Regions from separate parts of the Vibrio aphrogenes genome, predicted to be linked through region 1. Evidence: predicted binding sites of a transcription regulator. Region 1 holds the regulator's gene; the other holds the start of a gene.
What was found. Region 1 encodes MetJ, which represses methionine synthesis genes. Its sites were predicted from a motif close to TTAGACNTNTANANGTCTAA; they were not measured.
Positions count from the first base shown of each region.

Region 2: the regulator MetJ is predicted to act here: its motif matches at 5,870-5,889, upstream of metH (methionine synthase).

Region 1 is NZ_AP018689.1:196,931-207,547, reverse strand. Features, by position in the region: gene VCA1004_RS00985 (bifunctional aspartate kinase/homoserine dehydrogenase II) at 1-935, opposite strand, end outside; gene VCA1004_RS00980 (O-succinylhomoserine (thiol)-lyase) at 936-2,102, opposite strand; gene metJ (met regulon transcriptional regulator MetJ) at 2,418-2,735, shown strand; gene VCA1004_RS00970 (malic enzyme-like NAD(P)-binding protein) at 2,892-4,151, opposite strand; gene rpmE (50S ribosomal protein L31) at 4,311-4,529, opposite strand; gene priA (primosomal protein N') at 4,798-6,999, shown strand; gene VCA1004_RS15265 (LacI family DNA-binding transcriptional regulator) at 7,419-7,940, shown strand; partial or broken gene cytR (DNA-binding transcriptional regulator CytR) at 7,874-8,671, shown strand; gene VCA1004_RS00945 (SPOR domain-containing protein) at 8,858-9,439, shown strand; gene hslV (ATP-dependent protease subunit HslV) at 9,888-10,406, shown strand; gene hslU (HslU--HslV peptidase ATPase subunit) at 10,527-10,617, shown strand, end outside.
Region 2 is NZ_AP018689.1:2,053,903-2,064,519, reverse strand. Features, by position in the region: gene hemL (glutamate-1-semialdehyde 2,1-aminomutase) at 1-675, opposite strand, end outside; gene erpA (iron-sulfur cluster insertion protein ErpA) at 1,021-1,362, shown strand; gene VCA1004_RS09415 (peptidoglycan DD-metalloendopeptidase family protein) at 1,522-2,808, opposite strand; gene tyrS (tyrosine--tRNA ligase) at 2,948-4,135, shown strand; gene VCA1004_RS09405 (cation:proton antiporter) at 4,377-5,723, opposite strand; gene metH (methionine synthase) at 5,896-9,627, shown strand; gene lysC (lysine-sensitive aspartokinase 3) at 9,855-10,617, opposite strand, start outside.

The DNA.
Region 1 (10,617 bases):
AGTAAGACTTCATCAAGTGAAGTAATGATTTTCGCACCACGCCCAGAAGCTAATACGCGCTCGATGCGTGTCGAGCCAGACTCAGGTTGATAACTACAACGTAAGCTTAAATCCATGGCACTTTGTGCAACCGGCTGCAATGTACGGCTATGCAACACTGGGGCGGCTAATCGTGCCAATTCACTGGCTTCATCTAAGCGTAATAATGGCAATAAGCAAGCATCACTGACTTTACGTGGATCGGCGCTGTACACTCCGGCCACATCACTCCAAATAGTGACGCGTTTTGCTTCCGCTAGTGCACCAATCACAGTGGCCGAATAATCGGAACCATTACGCCCAAGTAAGACCGTTTCGCCCACTTCATTACGCGCCATAAAACCCGTAATCACTAGGCGACGCTTACTACCATGTTGCGCCAAAATTTCTTTTAATAATGGTAAAGAACGGCCGCGGTCGACTTCAGGCTGTGCGCCTCGCTCTGCACGTAAAAAATCACGAGAATCCAGTTGTGCCGCTTCCATATCTAAATGGCATAATAACGCCGCTAATAAACGAGATGACCAGACTTCACCATGACCTAAAATACTCGCACGCATAACGTCATTGATCGGACCATGAATATCACTTAATGCGGTAAATTCTGCGACCAATAAGTCCAACAAAGGCTGAGCTTTTTCTTCTGGTAATAGTTCTTCCACCAAGCCAATTTGAAACTGGCGTAATTGCTGTAAAACTTCATGTGCAATACGACCATCTTTTTCTAACGCACTGATCCAATCGATCAAACGGTTAGTAGTACTGCCTGCCGCAGAGACGACGATAATATCGGCTGGAGATGAATATTCTTTTAAAATGTTGGCGACTCGTTTGTAGCACTCTGGGTTGGCCAAACTACTACCACCAAATTTGTGTAACTGACGAGCAGATGTCATTTACGCTACCTCTTGTGCTTTTTTGAAAGCTTGCTCTAAATCAGCGATTAAATCCTGACTGTCCTCTAATCCAACAGAAACACGCAATAATAGCGGCGAAATCCCCGCTTCTGCTTGTGCTTCATCTGACATAGCTCGATGAGTCATTGATGCAGGGTGACACATTAAGCTTTCTACTCCACCTAACGACTCCGCTAGAGAAAATAGTTGTAACTGACCCACGAAGGTCTTGAGTTGTTCCATGCTGCCATTGATTTCAAAACTGAGCATGGAGCCGAAACCACTTTGCTGAGCTTTGGCGATATCATGCCCAGGATGCTGCGGTAAACTCGGATGGTAAATCGTCCCTACTAAAGGCTGTTGTTGAAGATAAGCCAGTAAAGTTTGGGCGCTTTCTTCATGAACACGCATCCGGGCTGGCAAGGTTCTCAGGCCACGAAGCGTCATATAACTATCAAACGGTGTGCCCGTTGCCCCAATGCAATTTCCCCACCAGGCTAATGTTTCAGCATGCTCGGCTTCTTTTGCAATGATGACGCCACCAATCACATCGGAATGACCATTAATGTACTTGGTGGTCGAATGCACCACAAAGTCTGCCCCTAAGGTTAACGGTTTTTGGTACACCGGTGTCAAGAAGGTGTTATCTACGGCCACTAATGCGCCCACTTGCTTGGCTTTTGCGCAAGCTTGTGCGATATCCACCACTCGCACTAAAGGATTGGAAGGGGTTTCTAATAAGATTAACTTCGGCTTGTTAGCGAGCGCCGCATCAAATTCCGCTTGATTGGATTGATCAACAAACTGAACCTTAAAATCTCCTTTTTGGGCCCGAGTATTAAACAAGCGGTAAGTCCCACCATAACAATCATGGGGAGCGATGATTAAGTCATCGGGGCCGATAAAGGCCGAAACCCATAAGTTCAAAGCGGAAGTGCCACAATTAGTAATAACCGCACCAGCGCCTTGTTCTAATTCAGACAGAGCTTGTTCTAGCAAACCACGATTGGGGTTACCAGAGCGAGTATAATCATATTGAGGCACTTCACCAAAAGCAGGAAAGCCATAATTGGTCGAAAGGTAAATTGGCGGAACGACGGCATGAAATTGGCTATCAGATTCAATTCCGGTTCGAACAGCGACAGTCGCGGGCTTTCTTGAACTCATTGGTGTATTCCTTACGTTACGTGCTCAATCAATGTATATAGACACTATACTTAAATACTATTAAAGCGCTATTTTTGCCTAGGGAATTTCTTAAAATAATCATATCAATCAAGGCATAAGTCATCACTGACGATGAAGATGTCTACGATCATTTGACTCTACAGGCTCACAGTGTCTAAAGAGAGGTTAACTTTATCGCTGCCAAAGCAGGACGTCAAGACTTCTAGCCATCTAAGTGTCTTTACTTTTGGCGGTAAATGCACCTAAAATTACCCACAGCCACAAATTTTAAATAATCAATAACGAAGGTGTGTGATGGCAGATTGGAATGGTGAATACATTAGCCCGTATGCAGAGCATGGAAAAAAAAGTGAACAAGTCAAAAAAATCACTGTTTCAATTCCCTTAAAAGTACTGAAGATTTTGACCGATGAACGCACTCGCCGTCAGGTCAATAACTTACGCCACGCAACCAACAGTGAGTTGCTATGTGAAGCCTTCTTGCATGCTTATACCGGCCAACCTTTACCAACAGATGAAGATCTACGTAAAGACCGCCCTGATGATATCCCAACGGAAGTAAAACGTTTAATGACGGAAATGGGGATTGAATTCGAAAATTTTGATGATTAAAAACGTGTCTCGCATATTCGTGGCTCGTTTCTCGAATATTCTTTCTCGTTTTAATTCACCACTATAAATTTTTAGTTACTCATAATAAAAAGCCAGAACGAATCAACGTTCTGGCTTTTGCTTTTTCGAATAACGAGAAACGAAATTCGAGCTCCGTTATCGCTTATACTCTTCCGGCAACTCAATACGTGCTACGCCAGATTCAACCGCGGCACGAGCCACAGCACCCGCAACTTCAGAGAGCAAACGTGGGTCCATTGGTTTTGGAATGATGTAATCTGGGCCAAATTCTAGATGATCGACGCCAGCTGCTTTTAATACTTCCGCCGGAACCTCTTGTTTTGCTAGTTGACGAATCGCTTCAACTGCAGCCAGCTTCATTTCATCATTAATTTCACTGGCACGCACATCCAATGCTCCACGGAAAATGAATGGGAAACAAATCACATTGTTCACTTGGTTTGGATAATCGCTGCGCCCTGTTCCCATGATCAAGTCATTACGCACTTTGGTCGCGATTTCAGGTTTGATTTCAGGATCAGGGTTAGAGCAAGCAAAAACAACCGGCTTATCCGCCATCAAGGCAAGCGCTTCAGCTGGTAATAGATTTGGACCTGACACACCTAAGAATAAATCAGCACCTTCAATCACATCTTCTAAGGTACGCATATCCGTATTATTGGCAAATAATTGTTTGTATTCGTTCAAGTCATCACGACGAGTATGAATCACGCCTTTACGATCGAGCATATAAATCTTTTCACGTAAGGCGCCGCATTTGATCAAGAGCTCCATACAAGCGACCGCAGCCGCCCCAGCACCTAAGCAAACAATTTTACATTCTGATAGTTTTTTACCTTGTAACTCAATGGCATTTAACATACCTGCTGCCGTTACGATAGCGGTACCATGCTGGTCATCATGGAAAACTGGTATGTCACAACGTTCAATCAACTGACGTTCAATTTCAAAACAATCAGGAGCTTTAATATCTTCTAGATTAATACCGCCAAAAGTGTCGGCAATATTGGCAACCGTATCAATAAATTCATCAATGGTGCGATGTTTTACTTGAATATCAATTGAATCAAGATTGGCAAAACGCTTGAACAATAGCGCTTTACCTTCCATTACAGGCTTAGAGGCTAAGGGGCCTAAATTACCTAAACCTAAAATCGCCGTACCATTTGAGATCACTGCAACGGTATTGCCTTTCGCAGTGTACTTATAAGCATTATCAGGATTCAGGGCAATTTCACGAACCGGTTCTGCTACCCCTGGGCTATAAGCGAGGGCGAGGTCTTCTGCGGTATCGGCAGGCTTTGTTAAAGCAATAGCGATTTTGCCGGCGGTAGGTTGAGCGTGGTAGTTAAGTGCTCTTTGACGAAAGTCATCTTGCTGCTGATCATCTGACATTATGCTGTAGTCCTAAAATGTATACGGAGGGATAAGTGTCAATCTTAATGGATCAAATTAAAACTTGGTAGTTAATGTCGCGCATTTTAGATAAGAAAAAAGGGACGCCTAAGCATCCCTTTCCAATTCGGTCTCACACTAAAGTGTTTTAGTGATCGATTATTTTTTGCTGCTAAGTGCACCAAAACGTTTGTTGAAGCGATCAACACGGCCGCCTGTATCTACGATACGTTGCTTACCAGTGTAGAATGGGTGACATTTGTCACATACGTCTAGGTGGATTGACTCTTTGTCTAGAGTTGTGTTGAACTCAAAAGTGTTACCACAAGAGCAGTTAGCGCTAACAGCTTTGTATTCTGGGTGGATACCAGTTTTCATAGGACAAACCTTTTATTGGTCCGTATCGCTATCTGAATCATCCCCTTGTAAGAGTTACCTACAAGAGCGGTCAGACACCATACGTAGTTACTAAAAAATGATGTAGATATATACATCGTTAGAGGCGCAGTATAATAGAGAATACTCTGGTTTCGATCAACTCATTTGCTCTCTTTTTCTACAATATTTCAGTTTTATATCAATATGGGCTGTTTTATCATACCCTTCCATTGGTTTTATCACGGCAAACAGGACCCACTCTTCGCTTATGCAGCCCAATATTGCTCAAGTTGCCTTACCGGTTCCTTTAGATAAGTGCTTCGATTATCTCATCCCTAATTACCTTTTTCCGGTTATTGGCGGCCGTGTCTCTGTCCCTTTTGGGCGGCAAACTCTGGTTGGGATTGTCATTAATATAGTCGATCATTCAGACTTTCCGCGAGAGCAACTTAAACCCATCAAAGCCAGTCTCGATACCCATCCGATTTGGCCGGCGCCGCTGTATCAATTATTGCAATGGTGCAGCCAGTTTTACCAATACCCTCTTGGAGAAACCTTGGCGATGGCCTTACCGGCTTTATTAAAAAAAGGCAAAACTGCGGACTTTACCAGCTTAAAAACCTGGCACCTTACCGAAGCAGGTAAAAACAAATTAATCCAAGGATTTGGCCGTGCGCACCAACAAGAAAAAGTGGTGCGTTTGCTGGAGTCTTCCTCTTTACCTCATCAAGCAATGATCGATGAAGGCATTAGCAGTGCCACTTTAAAAGCGCTGCAGCAAAAAGGCTGGATTGAAATGAAACATACTCAACCGGCAAAAACTGTGTGGCCTAACCTGATCGAAAATGAGCAACACAAACCCCAACTCAATGCCGAGCAAGCCATTGCAGTTGCCACCATCAATCAAGCATCAGGATTTGGCTGTTATTTGATTGACGGTGTGACCGGTTCTGGTAAAACCGAAGTGTACTTAAACTTAATCAAGCCAGTCTTAGCCGCTGGCAAGCAAGCCTTGGTGTTAGTACCTGAAATTGGGTTAACCCCACAAACCATCAATCGATTTAAGCGCCGCTTTCATGTTCCCATTGAAGTGATGCACTCAGGCTTAAATGACAGCGAAAGGCTTAATGCTTGGTTGGCCGCCCGTGAACGTCAAGCCGGTATTATTATTGGAACTCGCTCATCCTTATTTACGCCATTTGCTGATCTCGGCATTATCATCGTAGATGAAGAACACGACGCCTCCTACAAACAACAAGATAGTTTACGTTATCATGCTCGTGATGTGGCGGTGATGCGTGGCCATAAAGAAAACATTCCGGTGGTGTTAGGCTCAGCAACGCCAGCGTTAGAAAGCTTACACAATGCTCAAAGTGGCAAATACCATTACCTCAGCCTAACTCAACGCGCGGGTAATGCTAGTGCAGCCAAACATCATGTCTTAGATATTAAAGGATTGTATTTAGAAGGAGGGTTATCCGCCCCTTTAATTGCACAAATGCGCCGTCACTTAAATGCTGGTAATCAGGTGATGCTCTTTTTGAATCGCCGTGGATTTTCTCCGGCACTGATGTGTCATGAATGTGGCTGGATCGCGGAATGCAAACGCTGCGATGCCTATTACACCTATCATCAAGGGAACCAAGAAATTCGTTGCCATCATTGTGGTTCACAACGCCCGGTAATTCAGCAATGCCAAGGTTGTGGCTCCACTCAACTGGTTTCGGTAGGAGTAGGAACCGAACAGTTAGAAAAACAATTAGAGATCTTGTTTCCTGAATTTAAAACCATTCGTATTGATCGGGACAGTACTCGTCGTAAAGGCAGCTTAGAAAGTGCATTAGAATCGATCCGCTCAGGTGAATATCAAATTCTGATCGGCACACAAATGCTGGCGAAAGGTCACCACTTTCCGAATGTCACCTTAGTCGGGCTCTTAGATGTCGATGGTTCTCTTTATAGCAGTGATTTTCGCGCTTCAGAACGATTAGCCCAATTATTTATTCAAGTGGCAGGACGTGCCGGTCGCGCTAGTAAACCCGGTGAAGTGCTATTGCAAACCCATCATCCCGAGCACGCACTATTACAATCTTTGCTACATAAAAATTATCAGCACTTTGCTCAAACCGCTTTAGCAGAACGCAAAATGGCTCAGTTACCTCCGTACAGCTTTTTGACCCTTTTCCGTGCAGAAGCTAACCACAATGACAATGTTGAAGCCTTCTTACGCCAGGTTCGCTATACCTTAGAGGCGCACCCTTTATTCGATGAGCAATGTTTAGTACTTGGCCCAATGCCGGCTCCTTTAGCCAAAAGAGCGGGCAAATTCCGTTGGCAATTAATGTTACAAGTAAGCACTCGTAGTCAAATGCAACGCCTATTACTGTCATCTAAAACCGCCATTCAACTTTTACCTTTAGCCAAAAAAGTTCGTTGGAACCTCGATGTTGAGCCGCAAGATTTAAGTTAGTCGTCTAACCTTGAGCTAAGTCGGCTATTATTGATAAGAATCTTCTTATTATTTTTGTCTTTAACCTTAGTTTAAACATGGGCATACCCTCTTAAATCAATAAAGCCTATAAATCAAAAACTTGCTATGTGACGCATATCACTTAAAGCATGTAGGATTTGTTAACCTAATGCTATTCAGTATCAAATTAAGGACATAAAATATCCTCATAACATAATACCTTGGCGTATTTTGGGTATAGCAGTCGTTATCGATACCATCATCCTAACTGGCTTGATGTGATTGCCCTAAATTAAGGTGAGTCCAACCGGTTCTAATTCACGGAACCTAAGCGACCACATCTTTCTTTTTTGCTTATTTCATCAATAAGCTTTTTTATTTGCCCATTTGGGTAGGAAAGTAAATAGAGAGGAATACTTATGGCGACAATGAAGGAGGTTGCCCAACTCGCTGGAGTGTCAACAGCAACGGTTTCCCGTGCGCTGATGAATCCAGAAAAAGTCTCCAGTGCAACACGTAAACGCGTGGAAGATGCCGTACTTGAATCCGGCTACGCTCCCAATTCTTTAGCTCGTAATTTAAGAAGAAATGAATCTAAAACCATCATCGTCATTGTCCCGGATATCTGTGATCCTTATTTCAGTGAAATCATTCGCGGCATTGAAGATACGGCAGCCGAGCACAATTATTTAGTCTTATTGGGCGATAGCAATCAACAACTCAAGCGTGAGAGCACTTTTGTCAATCTGGTATTCACCAAACAAGCTGATGGCATGCTGTTACTAGGGGCCGATGTACCATTCGACGTGAGTAAGCCTGAACAAAAAAACCTTCCTCCTTTGGTCATGGCCTGTGAATACGCGCCAGAATTAGATGTGATCCTTATTTCAGTGAAATCATTCGCGGCATTGAAGATACGGCAGCCGAGCACAATTATTTAGTCTTATTGGGCGATAGCAATCAACAACTCAAGCGTGAGAGCACTTTTGTCAATCTGGTATTCACCAAACAAGCTGATGGCATGCTGTTACTAGGGGCCGATGTACCATTCGACGTGAGTAAGCCTGAACAAAAAAACCTTCCTCCTTTGGTCATGGCCTGTGAATACGCGCCAGAATTAGAATTGCCTACCGTGCATATCGATAATCTGACCGCCGCTTTTGATGTGGTTAATTACTTAACTCAAATGGGTCACAAACGGATTGCCGAAATGTCGGGCCCTGTTGAAGCTCCTTTATGTCAATTTCGTCACCAAGGTTATCAGCAAGCCTTACGCCGCGCGGGTATTGATATGCACCCCACTTATCAAGCCTATGGGGATTTTACGTTAGAATCAGGGGTTATCGCAGCCAACAAACTCTTGACGCTCGCCGAACCACCTACTGCTATTTTTTGCCATAACGACTGCATGGCCATCGGGGCAATTCAACAAGCGAAAAAACTGGGCTTTAAAGTGCCGCAAGACCTCTCGATTGTAGGTTTTGATGACATTCAATTTTCACAATATTGCGATCCGCCGCTCACCACTATTGCGCAACCCCGTTATGAGATCGGTCGCCAATCGATGTTGATGTTATTAGAGACTCTCAAAGGCCGAGAAGTACGCGCAGGTTCGCGACTGCTTGAAGCTAACTTAGTGATCCGAAATAGTGCAGCGCCACCGAGACGTTAACCAAGGCGCTCAATTACGAAACCTTAAATAACAAACGCAGCATAAACTGCCGATTAACGGGTTCAAATAGCGGACGTTTTTATCCTGTTCAACGACCGCTATTCATCCCTTTAAAAATATGGTATTGCTCAAAAAACTGCTTTAACATAGAAGTCCTTTTTTATTCCATTGAGTAACAACACCGCCGTGGCAAATCGAGATTACGTAAGAAAAAATCCAACTTCTAACAAGAAAAATGGCAATAGAACCCCCAAAAGATCGGCATCGAAAAAGAAGCCTGCCTCTCGTGCTATTCCTTGGAAAGCCGCGATCATTGCCGTTATCTTGTTAGCTGGGTTAATTGCCCTCCTGTCAAAGCTCAATAACGACCCAGAACCCACGGTATTAGACAATAACACCGTCCCGATTGCCGTTCCGGAAAAATCAAAACCGGCCGAATCACTGCCACCACCACCACAAGAAAAATGGGATTACATGGAAACCTTGCCGAAACGAGAAATCGAAGTGCAAGCCAAAGAAGTGGAGATCCCTAAAATTCCATACATTATGCAATGTGGTGCTTATAAAACCCCTTCTCAAGCAGAGCAACGCAAAGCCAATATTGCTTTCCAAGGCTTGAGCAGCAAAGTGGTGAAACTAGAAGGCAGCAGTTGGTATCGCATTATTTTAGGCCCATATACCTTTAAACGAGATGCGGTGAAAGAACAACACGTATTGCAACGTGCCAAAATTGAACCTTGTATCATCATGAAAGATACGTTGCGGTAAAGCCGAGAGCCGAGAGCCGAGAGCCGAGAGCCGAGAGCCGAGAGCCGAGAGCCGAGAGCCGAGAGCCGAGAGCCGAGAGCCGAGAGCCGAGAGCCGAGAGCCGAGAGCCGAGAGCCGAGAGCCGAGAGCCGAGAGCCGAGAGCCGAGAGCCGAGAGCCGAGAGCCGAGAGCCGAGAGCCGAGAGCCGAGAGCCGAGAGCCGAGAGCCGAGAGCCGAGAGCCGAGAGCCGAGAGGATTATGTGGCGAGACTACCTAATGTCAAGCATTCTTTTCGGATCCCGAGCGCAGCGTTCTCGCATCTCGATTCTGCTTTGTGAGCAGCAAATACTTTCCTTAAAAGCTTCCTATCTTCTTAACGACTCCTCGACATTTTATTCCCCTTTCTCTTGAATTCTTTTTGTCCTAACCTCATATCAGTTAAAACAGCAGAATAACTAAGAGGTTTCTCGTGACTACGATTGTATCTGTACGCCGCAATAATAAAGTCGTCATCGCAGGTGATGGCCAAGTTTCTTTAGGCAACACCGTCATGAAAGGCAATGCCAAGAAGGTCCGCCGTTTATATAACGACAAAGTATTAGCTGGTTTTGCTGGCGGTACTGCGGATGCGTTTACGCTTTTCGAACGCTTTGAGCGCAAACTGGAAATGCATCAAGGTCACTTAACTAAGGCTGCGGTAGAGCTAGCTAAAGAATGGCGCAGCGATCGTGCCTTACGCAAGTTGGAAGCTTTATTGGCAGTAGCCGATGAAACCGCATCATTAATCATTACTGGTAATGGTGACGTAGTTCAGCCTGAACGCGATCTGATTGCGATCGGTTCTGGTGGCAACTTTGCTCAAGCGGCGGCCATCGCTCTCTTGGAAAACACCGATTTAGAAGCGCGAGACATTGCTGAAAAAGCACTGACTATCGCAGGTGATATTTGTGTCTTCACGAACCATCACCACACTATCGAAGAACTTTAATATTCATCTTTCAGTGATGTGAGCTTTGCATTTCGCTTTCAAGCCCAAGACTCATTCATCATTGACCATGCGCACAGCAACTTGCAGTGCGCACCTTGAATCAGGTAAAAGGATAACGTTATGTCTGAAATGACACCTCGTGAAATTGTTCATGAACTCAACCAACACATCATTGGCCAAGATAAAGCGAAACGTGCCGTGGCTATTGCCC
Region 2 (10,617 bases), 640 kb from region 1:
CTCACGTAGACCTTCTAAAAAGCCTTCAACAGGTGGAATGCAGTTCATGTTACCAGCGACAGGTTCAACAATGATACAAGCAATTTGTTCTGGGTTGGCTGCAAATAAAGCGCGGACAGATTCAAGGTCGTTAAAAGTTGCGGTGAGGGTGTGTTTAGCAAAATCAGCCGGAACGCCCGGAGAGCTAGGTTGACCTAAAGTTAATGCGCCAGATCCCGCCTTGACCAGTAGGCTATCGGCATGGCCGTGGTAGCAACCTTCAAATTTTAGAATTTTATCTCGGCCAGTAAAGCCACGAGCAAGACGAATCGCACTCATTGTTGCTTCCGTACCAGAGCTTACCATGCGTAATTGTTCCATGGATGGCACCATTTCAGACACCAGCTCCGCCATTTTGATTTCAGTTTTGGTCGGTGCGCCAAAGCTTAAACCACGCTCTGCCGCTTTGATAACAGCATTACGAACGGCTTTATTGTTGTGGCCTAAAATCATTGGGCCCCAAGAGCCGACGTAATCAATGTAAGCTTTACCATCGGCATCAAAAATTAATGGCCCATCAGCACGTTCGATAAAAAGAGGATCACCTCCCACACCGTTGAATGCTCGAACGGGAGAGTTAACACCACCGGGAATGGTTTGTTGGGCTTTTTGGTATAGTTCTGAGGATTTACTCATGCTCTATCCTTAAATAGTGTATGACGACTTACTCGCTGCTCGGCTTATTGACAGTAGGCCAGATAAGTTAGGCAGAAGAGATTCATTATGTGAATGATTAAATTCGTGTCGGTATTGTATATTAGATGACACTATTTGTACTTGTTTCCTCGTTTTTTTCTTGTAACAGAGAAGTAATGTTAGTTTTCATCGTTTTATTTACTAAGTGACGATGAATACTTGAACGATAAGGTCAGGTATTGGATAATCACCCTATCTGTAATGCGCTTTGGATAGCGGCGCATTCTACCTAATCGTGATACTGAGTAGTTTTACTTGGTAAGTACGCTAATGAGAGAGGTCGTCATGAGCGATGAACAATTACCATTATCTTTTTCTGATACTGCTGCATCTCGCGTTAAAGCATTAATTTCAGAAGAAGAAAATCCAAATTTGAAATTACGTGTTTATATCACCGGTGGTGGTTGTAGTGGATTTCAATATGGTTTTACTTTTGATGAAAATATCAACGACGGTGACATGACCATTGTGAAGCAAGGCGTTACTTTAGTCGTTGATCCGATGAGCTTACAATATTTAATCGGTGGCGTTGTCGATTACACCGAAGGATTAGAAGGCTCACGTTTCTTTGTGAATAACCCTAATGCCACGACGACATGTGGCTGCGGCGCTTCATTTAGCGTGTAGCGTGCAAAAAATAATAAAGGCCCAGTTAGTTTTTAATTAACTGGGCCTTTTTTATGTCTAACCTAAAGTCTTCAGTGTCGTTGGACAGATTGTAGTTCGACAGATTGCAACTAGACAGACTGAAACTAGACAGAAAGACTGAGCAATCAATAGCTTGGTTTATTCATTGGCAATTAAACGATTATCATAACGTTCCAATTTGGCTAATTGTTGATTAGCAAATTGAATGAATTTTTGTTTTTTCTGCCCTGAAAGGGATTTAGATTGAGGCAAATCGACCGTACGTGGATTTTTATGGACCCCATTCACGAGAAACTCATAGTGTAAGTGTGGGCCTGTGACACGTCCGGTTCCGCCTAATGTGCCAATCGTATCGCCTTGTTTTACACGTTGACCCGTTTTGACTAAGCGTTTTTGTAAATGAAGATACTTAGTAATATAAGTGTTGCTATGACGAATAAATACATAGTTACCATTAAATTGGTTATAGCCAGATTTATCTACGATGCCATCACCCGCGGCCCAAATCGGTGTTCCCACTGGCGCCGCATAATCAGTGCCACGGTGCGCTGTGACTTTTCCGGTTACTGGGTGGCGACGAGTTGGGTTAAAGTTAGAACTGACTCGACGAAAATCTACGGGTGAGCGTAAAAAGGCTTTTTTCATTGCACGACCATTCTCGTCGTAATAATTGCCATCATCAGGATTTAATATAGCTTTGAAGGTACTACCTTGGTTACTAAAGACGGCGGCAATAATGTTTCCGCCGCCAATATTGCGACCTTCTACAAATTGCTCTTCAAACAACACTTCAAAATGGTCGCCCGCGCGAATATCTAATGCAAAATCGATATCCCAGCCAAAAATACCCGCTAACGACATAATTTGATTGGCAGTTAAACCGGAAGAAGCACCGGCGTTCCAAAAACTTGACGTGATGGTTGCCTCTGCATGGTTTAAATGGGTATTGATCTCTTTTTTCTCGATATGAGAGCGAAAGCTATCTTTTACTTTTGAAATTCGAAATGATTCATAAGCAGAAATGGGGCGAATTAATTGAGTAAATTCATGATCTTCATTAAATCCAAAAATCAATTTGTCTCCTGGGCGAAGACGAGATAATTGATTTTCAATTGCTTTATCACTGGAAACCAACTGATAAAGTAATTGGGCAGATAAACCAATGCGATTAAATAAAAGGGCGGTACTTTCTCCCGATTTTACCGTATAGGTTTCCCAGTCGATAAATACTTTGGGAGGCCCTTGGGGCGTTAATATGTCATCAGAAATCGTGAGTGGGTAATGTTTTCCAACCGTTAAACGAGGCTCATTACGGGTGAGTTCTTCCATGTCAGGAAGAGAGAAAGCAAGCATAACTGTGACAGCGCTAATAAAAGCTATCCATGCTTTATGAAAAAACGGTAATTGATTAAGGAATGCTCGCATTGTTGAAAATTATTCTGTTATTGTGGCAATAAATTGCTTGGAAAAAGAGATGTGCCAGTCTAACTGGTTTCCAAAAACAGCGCTATTGCGTATTATGTCCTGATTATACATTTTTACAGAATTGTTGGAGAAAACCTAAATGTCGAGTATTGAAGCTGCATTAGCTGAGATTAAACGTGGTGTTGATGAGCTTATCCCTGAAGAAGAACTGATTGAAAAGTTAAAAGAGAATCGTCCGCTGAAAATTAAATTAGGTGCCGATCCAACTGCCCCTGATATTCATTTAGGCCACACGGTTATTTTAAATAAACTTCGTACTTTCCAAGACCTTGGTCATGAAGTCACGTTTTTGATTGGTGACTTCACCGGTATGGTTGGTGATCCAAGTGGTAAAAATACGACCCGTCCACCACTGACTCGTGAAGATGTTCTGGCTAATGCTGAAACCTATAAGAAGCAAGTCTTTAAGATTCTAGACCCAGAAAAAACGACTATTCAGTTTAACTCAGAGTGGTTATCACATCTTGGCGCAGAAGGCATGATCCGTTTAGCATCAAATCAAACGGTTGCCCGTATGCTAGAGCGTGATGATTTCAAAAAACGTTATGCCAGCAACCAACCTATTGCGATTCATGAGTTTATGTATCCGTTACTACAAGGCTATGATTCTGTTGCGATGGAAACAGACGTGGAGCTAGGCGGTACTGATCAGAAGTTCAACTTATTGATGGGACGTGAGCTACAAAAAGCCCATGGTCAAAAACCACAAGTCGTTCTGATGATGCCATTATTAGTGGGTTTAGACGGTGAGAAAAAAATGTCTAAATCAGCGCATAACTACATTGGTGTGAGTGAAGCGCCAAGTGAAATGTTTGGTAAAATCATGTCAATCTCTGATGATTTGATGTGGAGTTACTACGAATTGTTGTCGTTCCGTCCATTAGAAGAAGTAGCTCAATTTAAAGCAGATGTTGAAGCGGGTAAAAACCCTCGTGACATTAAAGTGCTGCTAGCTAAAGAAATCATTGCTCGTTTCCACTCTGAAGCAGATGCGGAAGCGGCAGAACAAGAATTTGTGAACCGTTTCGCGAAAAATCAAATCCCAGATGAAATGCCTGAATTTGAATTTGAAGCAGGAATTGCCATTACGAACGCTTTAAAAGAAGCGGGTCTAGTCGCTTCTACTTCTGATGCGATGCGTATGATTCGTCAAGGTGCGGCGAAAATGGATGGGGAGAAAATTGAAGATACTAAATTGATCCCACAAGTGGGCACCTCTGTATACCAAGTTGGTAAACGTAAATTTGCTCGCATTACCATTAAGTAATGTCACTATCGATTTGATGGGCTATCAAAGATAAATAAAGCTACACAAAGACAGCTCAATCATATCAATATCAATATCAATATCGATAAAAATACTATTGCAGCCCGGCACTTAAATGTGTCGGGCTTTTTTGGGGCTATTAGCATAAAAAACTTTGGGCTATCAGCATAAAAAACGCCCGAATCAGAATAGAGGATTCGGGCGAGTGTTTGGTGCTTTTCTTTTAGGTTGGCAGCTCTGGTTAAACCTCTTTTTTCTGTGTATCTTCAGCTTGTGCTGTGTCAGCACTGGCTTTTAGTTGCTGAGCCTCATCCATTTGTTTTTGTACCAACTTAGCTTTATTGATCATAGGAGTGATGGTTGACCCTTGAATGAGAATCGAGAACACCACTACCGCATAAGTCATTACCATAATGATTTCTTTGACATCAATTTGATCTGCCGTCACAAAGTATTTACCGTGTGGAATAGATAGTGCCATTGCAAGTGCTAGACCGCCACGTAGGCCGCCCCAAGTTAAGATTTTTACCGACCATTTATTGTAGGTGCGGAAACGTTTGAAGCCAATAAATGGGATCCAGACGCTCAAGAAGCGGGCAAGCAATACCAGTGGAATCGCAATCGCCATCATAATCCAATCTTCTGAGTGGAATTCAAAAAGCAATAATGACATACCAATTAATAGGAATAAGATGCCATTTAAGAATTCATCAATTAACTCCCAGAAATGATCCATATGTTCGGTACTTTCTTTAGAGAACCCGACATAGCGCGTCCAGTTACCAATCATGATACTCGCAACCACCATTGCGAGAGGGCCTGATACCTCGAGTGTTTCAGCAAACGCATAACCTGCGGTTGGAATACAGATCATCAACAGCAGTTCCATTGAGTGATCGTTGGTTGAGCTGATGAGGTAATGGAACAGTAGCCCTAATACAAAACCATAAACAATACCGCCCACGGCTTCTTGCATAAATAAAGAAACCACATTACCAAAGGTTGGAGCGTGGCCACCAAAGGCAACTGTAAAAATGGTAACGAAGATAACTAAGCCAATACCATCGTTAAATAAAGATTCGCCTTCGATTTGAGTCGAAATACGTTGTGGAGCTTTTAATTTTTTAACAATGGCCAATACAGCGATGGGGTCGGTTGGTGAAATCAATGCACCAAACAATAAGCAGTAAATGAGATCAATGTGAATATTAATCACATTACAGATCCAATAGAGGCTGAAACCGATAAAGAAGGTTGAGAATAATGTTCCCACAAACGCCAGTATGGCAATTTCCCATTTTTGATCAGAAAAATGAGGAAGTTTGATCCCAAGACCACCGGCAAATAATAAGAAACCTAAAATCCCATTTAATAGGAAGTTTTCAAAGTTTATCTCTGCCATAGTCTTTGACGCGATATCAACTAAGTTGAACCAGCCGCTATGACCGGCAATGAGTATCAAAAGTGAAAGTACCATTGCGCCTGCAGTAATGGCGATCGTTGTCTGTAAACGACCAAATTTACTGTTAATCAATGCTATCAGCATCGCAGCAAACGATAAGAAGCAAAGCGTGTTATAAACCGACATAGTTTAACCTTGGTTGAGTGTAACAATTTGTAATTCGGCAATTTTCATGTGCTTCATTATAAATATCAATACATTTTTTATAAGATTAGAGCAAGAGAGACAAAATACATGGTAAAAAAGAGAATCTGGTAGCATTAAAAGTTATTTTAGACGTCTAGATTTCTATGCTAGGATGTCCAAAAGAGATAAGGAAAGAGGTTGTATCGTGGCTGGAAGCACTAGTACTCATCGTAATGAAGTGAAAAATCAAATTGAAGCATTATTAGCATCACGCATTTTATTAATTGATGGCGGGATGGGGACCATGATCCAATCGCATCAGTTACAAGAAGCCGATTATCGTGGTGAACGCTTTGCCGATTGGCATAGTGATCTCAAAGGTAATAATGACTTATTGGTCTTAACTCAACCGCAACTCATCAAGCAAATCCACTCGGATTATTTGGCCGCTGGCGCAGATATTCTCGAAACCAATACCTTTAATGCCACCACCATTGCGATGGCTGATTATGATATGCAAAGTTTGAGTGCGGAAATTAACTTTGCTGCCGCCAAACTTGCCAAACAAGCGGCGCAAGAGTGGACTGCAAAAACACCAGAGAAACCTCGTTTTGTCGCCGGTGTATTAGGGCCAACGAACCGCACTTGTTCGATTTCTCCTGATGTTAATGACCCAGGTTTTCGCAATGTCTCATTTGATGAGTTAGTACTTGCTTACTCTGAATCAACACGCGCCTTGATTGAGGGCGGAGTTGATATCATCATGATCGAAACTATCTTTGATACCTTAAATGCCAAAGCATGTGCCTTTGCGGTATTAAGTGTGTTTGATGAGATTGGCTACAAATTACCTGTGATGATTTCAGGTACTATCACCGATGCCTCAGGCCGAACTTTATCCGGTCAAACAACCGAAGCTTTCTATAATGCCTTGCGCCATGTTGAACCGTTATCTTTTGGTTTGAACTGTGCATTAGGGCCAGATGAATTACGACAATATGTTGAAGAGTTATCGCGCATTTCAGAAAGTTTTGTCTCCGCTCACCCTAATGCAGGTTTACCGAATGCTTTTGGTGAATACGATCTTGAACCGCGTGAAATGGCCAAACACATTCAAGAATGGGCGCAAAGTGGTTTCTTAAATATGGTCGGTGGTTGTTGTGGTACAACGCCTGAGCATATTCGCCAAATGGCCCGCGTGGTTGATGGCCTTAAGCCGCGCGCATTGCCAGAGCTTCCAAAAGCCTGTCGCTTGTCAGGTCTTGAGCCACTAACTATTGATCAAGACTCGCTTTTTGTGAACGTTGGTGAACGTACTAACGTCACTGGCTCGGCTAAGTTCAAGCGTTTAATTGTAGAAGAAGAATACGATGAAGCGCTTGATGTGGCGCGTGAACAAGTGGCTAATGGCGCACAGATCATCGATATCAACATGGATGAAGGGATGCTCGATGCCAAAGCTTGTATGGAGCGTTTCTTAAACCTCTGCGCCTCGGAGCCTGAAATTTCCAAAGTGCCGATCATGGTTGACTCCTCCAAATGGGAGGTGATTGAAGCTGGCCTGAAATGCGTGCAAGGCAAAGGCATAGTTAACTCCATTTCGATGAAAGAAGGCGTGGATAAATTCATCGAGCAAGCCAAGCTGATCCGTCGTTATGGCGCAGCTGTGATTGTGATGGCATTTGATGAAATTGGTCAGGCTGATACGCGTGAACGCAAAACTGAAATCTGTACTAAAGCGTACCGTATCTTAGTAGATGAGATCGGTTTCCCACCCGAAGACATTATTTTTGACCCTAATATCTTTGCGATTGCTACCGGCATTGAAGAGCATAATAACTATGCGGTTGATTTCATTGAAGCGGTAGGAGATATCAAGCGAGACCTACCTTATGCCATGATTTCTGGTGGCGTGTCGAATGTGTCGTTCTCATTTCGTGGTAATAACTACGTACGTGAAGCGATTCATGCGGTATTCCTGTATCACTGCTTTAAGAAAGGCATGGATATGGGGATCGTCAACGCGGGTCAATTAGAAATTTACGATAACGTACCCGATAAATTGCGTGAAGCGGTAGAAGATGTGGTGCTTAACCGTCGAGAAGATGGTACTGAGCGTTTGCTGGATATCGCTGAAGAGTATCGCGCCAATGGAGTGGGCAAAGCCGAAGATCCCGCCTTGTTGGAATGGCGTACTTGGGAAGTAGAAAAACGCCTAGAGCACGCCTTAGTCAAAGGCATTACCGAATTTATTGTTGAAGATACAGAAGAAGCGCGTCAAAAAGCAGCGAAGCCTTTAGAAGTGATCGAAGGCCCGTTGATGGATGGCATGAACGTAGTCGGGGATTTATTCGGTGAAGGTAAAATGTTCTTGCCGCAAGTGGTGAAATCGGCGCGTGTGATGAAGCAAGCGGTGGCCTATCTCGAACCTTATATTGATGCTGAAAAACAAGTTGGACAAACCAACGGTAAGATTTTATTGGCGACGGTAAAAGGTGATGTGCATGACATTGGTAAGAACATTGTTGGCGTCGTTTTGCAATGTAACAACTACGAAATCATCGATCTGGGCGTGATGGTGCCAACCGAGAAAATCCTTAAAGTCGCCAAAGAAGAAAACGTCGATATTATTGGTCTATCAGGGCTAATCACGCCATCGCTTGATGAAATGGTGCATGTGGCGAAAGAAATGGAGCGTCAAGGCTTCGACTTACCATTATTGATTGGTGGTGCCACTACCTCGAAAGCCCATACTGCGGTAAAAATCGAGCAAAACTACTCACAACCTGTGGTGTATGTGAATAATGCTTCACGTGCAGTTGGGGTGTGCTCTGCGTTGTTGTCTGATAGCTTGCGTCCAGCTTTTGTAGAAAAACTCGATCTTGATTATGAACGAGTGCGTGATCAGCATGCTCGTAAACGCCCTCGGACTAAACCGGTGACCTTAGAACGTGCTCGTGACAATAAAGTTGCGATTGATTGGCAAGTCTATACCCCGCCGGCACCAGCAAAACCGGGCGTGCATGTATTTGAACATATTGATACTGCGATCTTACGTCGATACATCGATTGGACGCCTTTCTTCTTAACATGGGGATTAATGGGTAAATACCCGGCAATTTTTGAGCATGAAGAAGTCGGTGAAGAAGCTCAGCGTTTGTATGATGATGCCAATGTCTTTTTAGATCGAATTGAACAAGAAGGGCTGCTGAAAGCCAGCGGCATGTGTGGCATGTTCCCTGCTAATAGTGTTGGTGATGACATTGAAGTGTATGCCGATGAATCGCGTACACAAGTGATTAAAGTGCTGCACAATTTGCGCCAACAAACGGAAAAGCCGAAAGGAGCGAACTATTGTTTATCCGATTACATTGCGCCAAAAGCCAGTGGTAAAGCCGATTGGATTGGTGGCTTTGCGGTAACCGGTGGTATTGGTGAGCGAGAGTTGGCCGATGCCTATAAAGCGCAAGGTGATGACTTTAATGCGATTATGATCCAAGCCGTTGCCGATCGCTTAGCTGAAGCTTTTGCTGAATACATGCATGAAATGGTGCGCAAAGACATTTGGGGTTATTCACCAGATGAAGCGCTCACCAATGATGATTTGATCCGTGAAAAATACCAAGGTATTCGCCCAGCGCCAGGTTATCCTGCTTGTCCTGAGCACACGGAAAAAGGTAGCTTGTGGGAGCTTCTCAAAGTAGAAGAAACCATTGGCATGTCATTGACCTCAAGTTATGCGATGTGGCCGGGAGCTTCAGTTTCGGGTTGGTACTTCTCACACCCAGAATCTCGTTATTTTGCGATCGCTCAGATCCAACAAGATCAAGCGGAAGATTACGCTAAACGTAAAGGTTGGGATGAAGTGGAAATGGAGAAGTGGTTAGGGCCGAATTTGAGCTAAAGATAGGGAAGAGCGGTCCCTGGTCCCTAGTTCCTAGGTGGCGGAGGCTGTTAATTCTTCTTGTTTCTTCAAGCTATTTAGCTGATAAAATAAAGGCGATAACTTATTAACAGTTATCGCCTTTAATCTTTTTAAATTCTTAAACTTTTATTTGCTGAGTAAGGGATTGAAAGCGGATCCGAATCTTCTTTTCCTAGAAACTAGGGACTAGAACCCTCGTGCCTTCCTTATTCAAATAACTCTCTATGTAATACTTCTACCGCATGTTTGGCTTCTTGAGATTCTAATAAGAAACATAGATTATGGGGGCTAGCACCATAACAAATCATACGTAAGTTAACGTCTTCGAGCGCAGTAAATACTTGCTTCGCATAGCCTTTCTTAGCGCTCATTTTATTACCAATTAAAGCGACTAAGCTCAGGTTGTGTTCCACTTCAACGTTACACAGCTGTTCCAATTCTGCGCGGGCATCGACGGGCAGCTCTGGAGCTTGTCCTGAGGTGTTGGTTTGATCTAGGGTTAAAGAGACACTGACTTCTGAGGTCGTGATTAAATCAACGGAAACTTGGTACTTGGCCAAAATTGCAAAGACTTGCGCAAGGAAGCCATAAGTTTGGAACATATCAAGGCTGCGTAGTGTGACCATAGTTTGGTTGTTACGCAGTGCTAATGCACGAAACAGTGGGGCACTTTCGACTTGCTGACGAATCCAAGTCCCACCTTTTTCTGGTTCACGAGAAGAGCCCACAAAAACCGGGATCTTATGACGTAAAGCCGGAAGCAGAGTAGACGGATGAAGGATTTTGGCCCCAAAATTGGCCATTTCAGAAGCTTCACTAAAACTGATTTCAGGAATCGGAGTGGCTTTGGGCGCAATACGAGGATCGGTGGTATAGATCCCTGGGACATCGGTCCAAATTTCTAAACCACAAGCTTTGACCGCTTCAGCAATTAAAGCAGCACTGTAGTCACTGCCACCACGGCCTAAA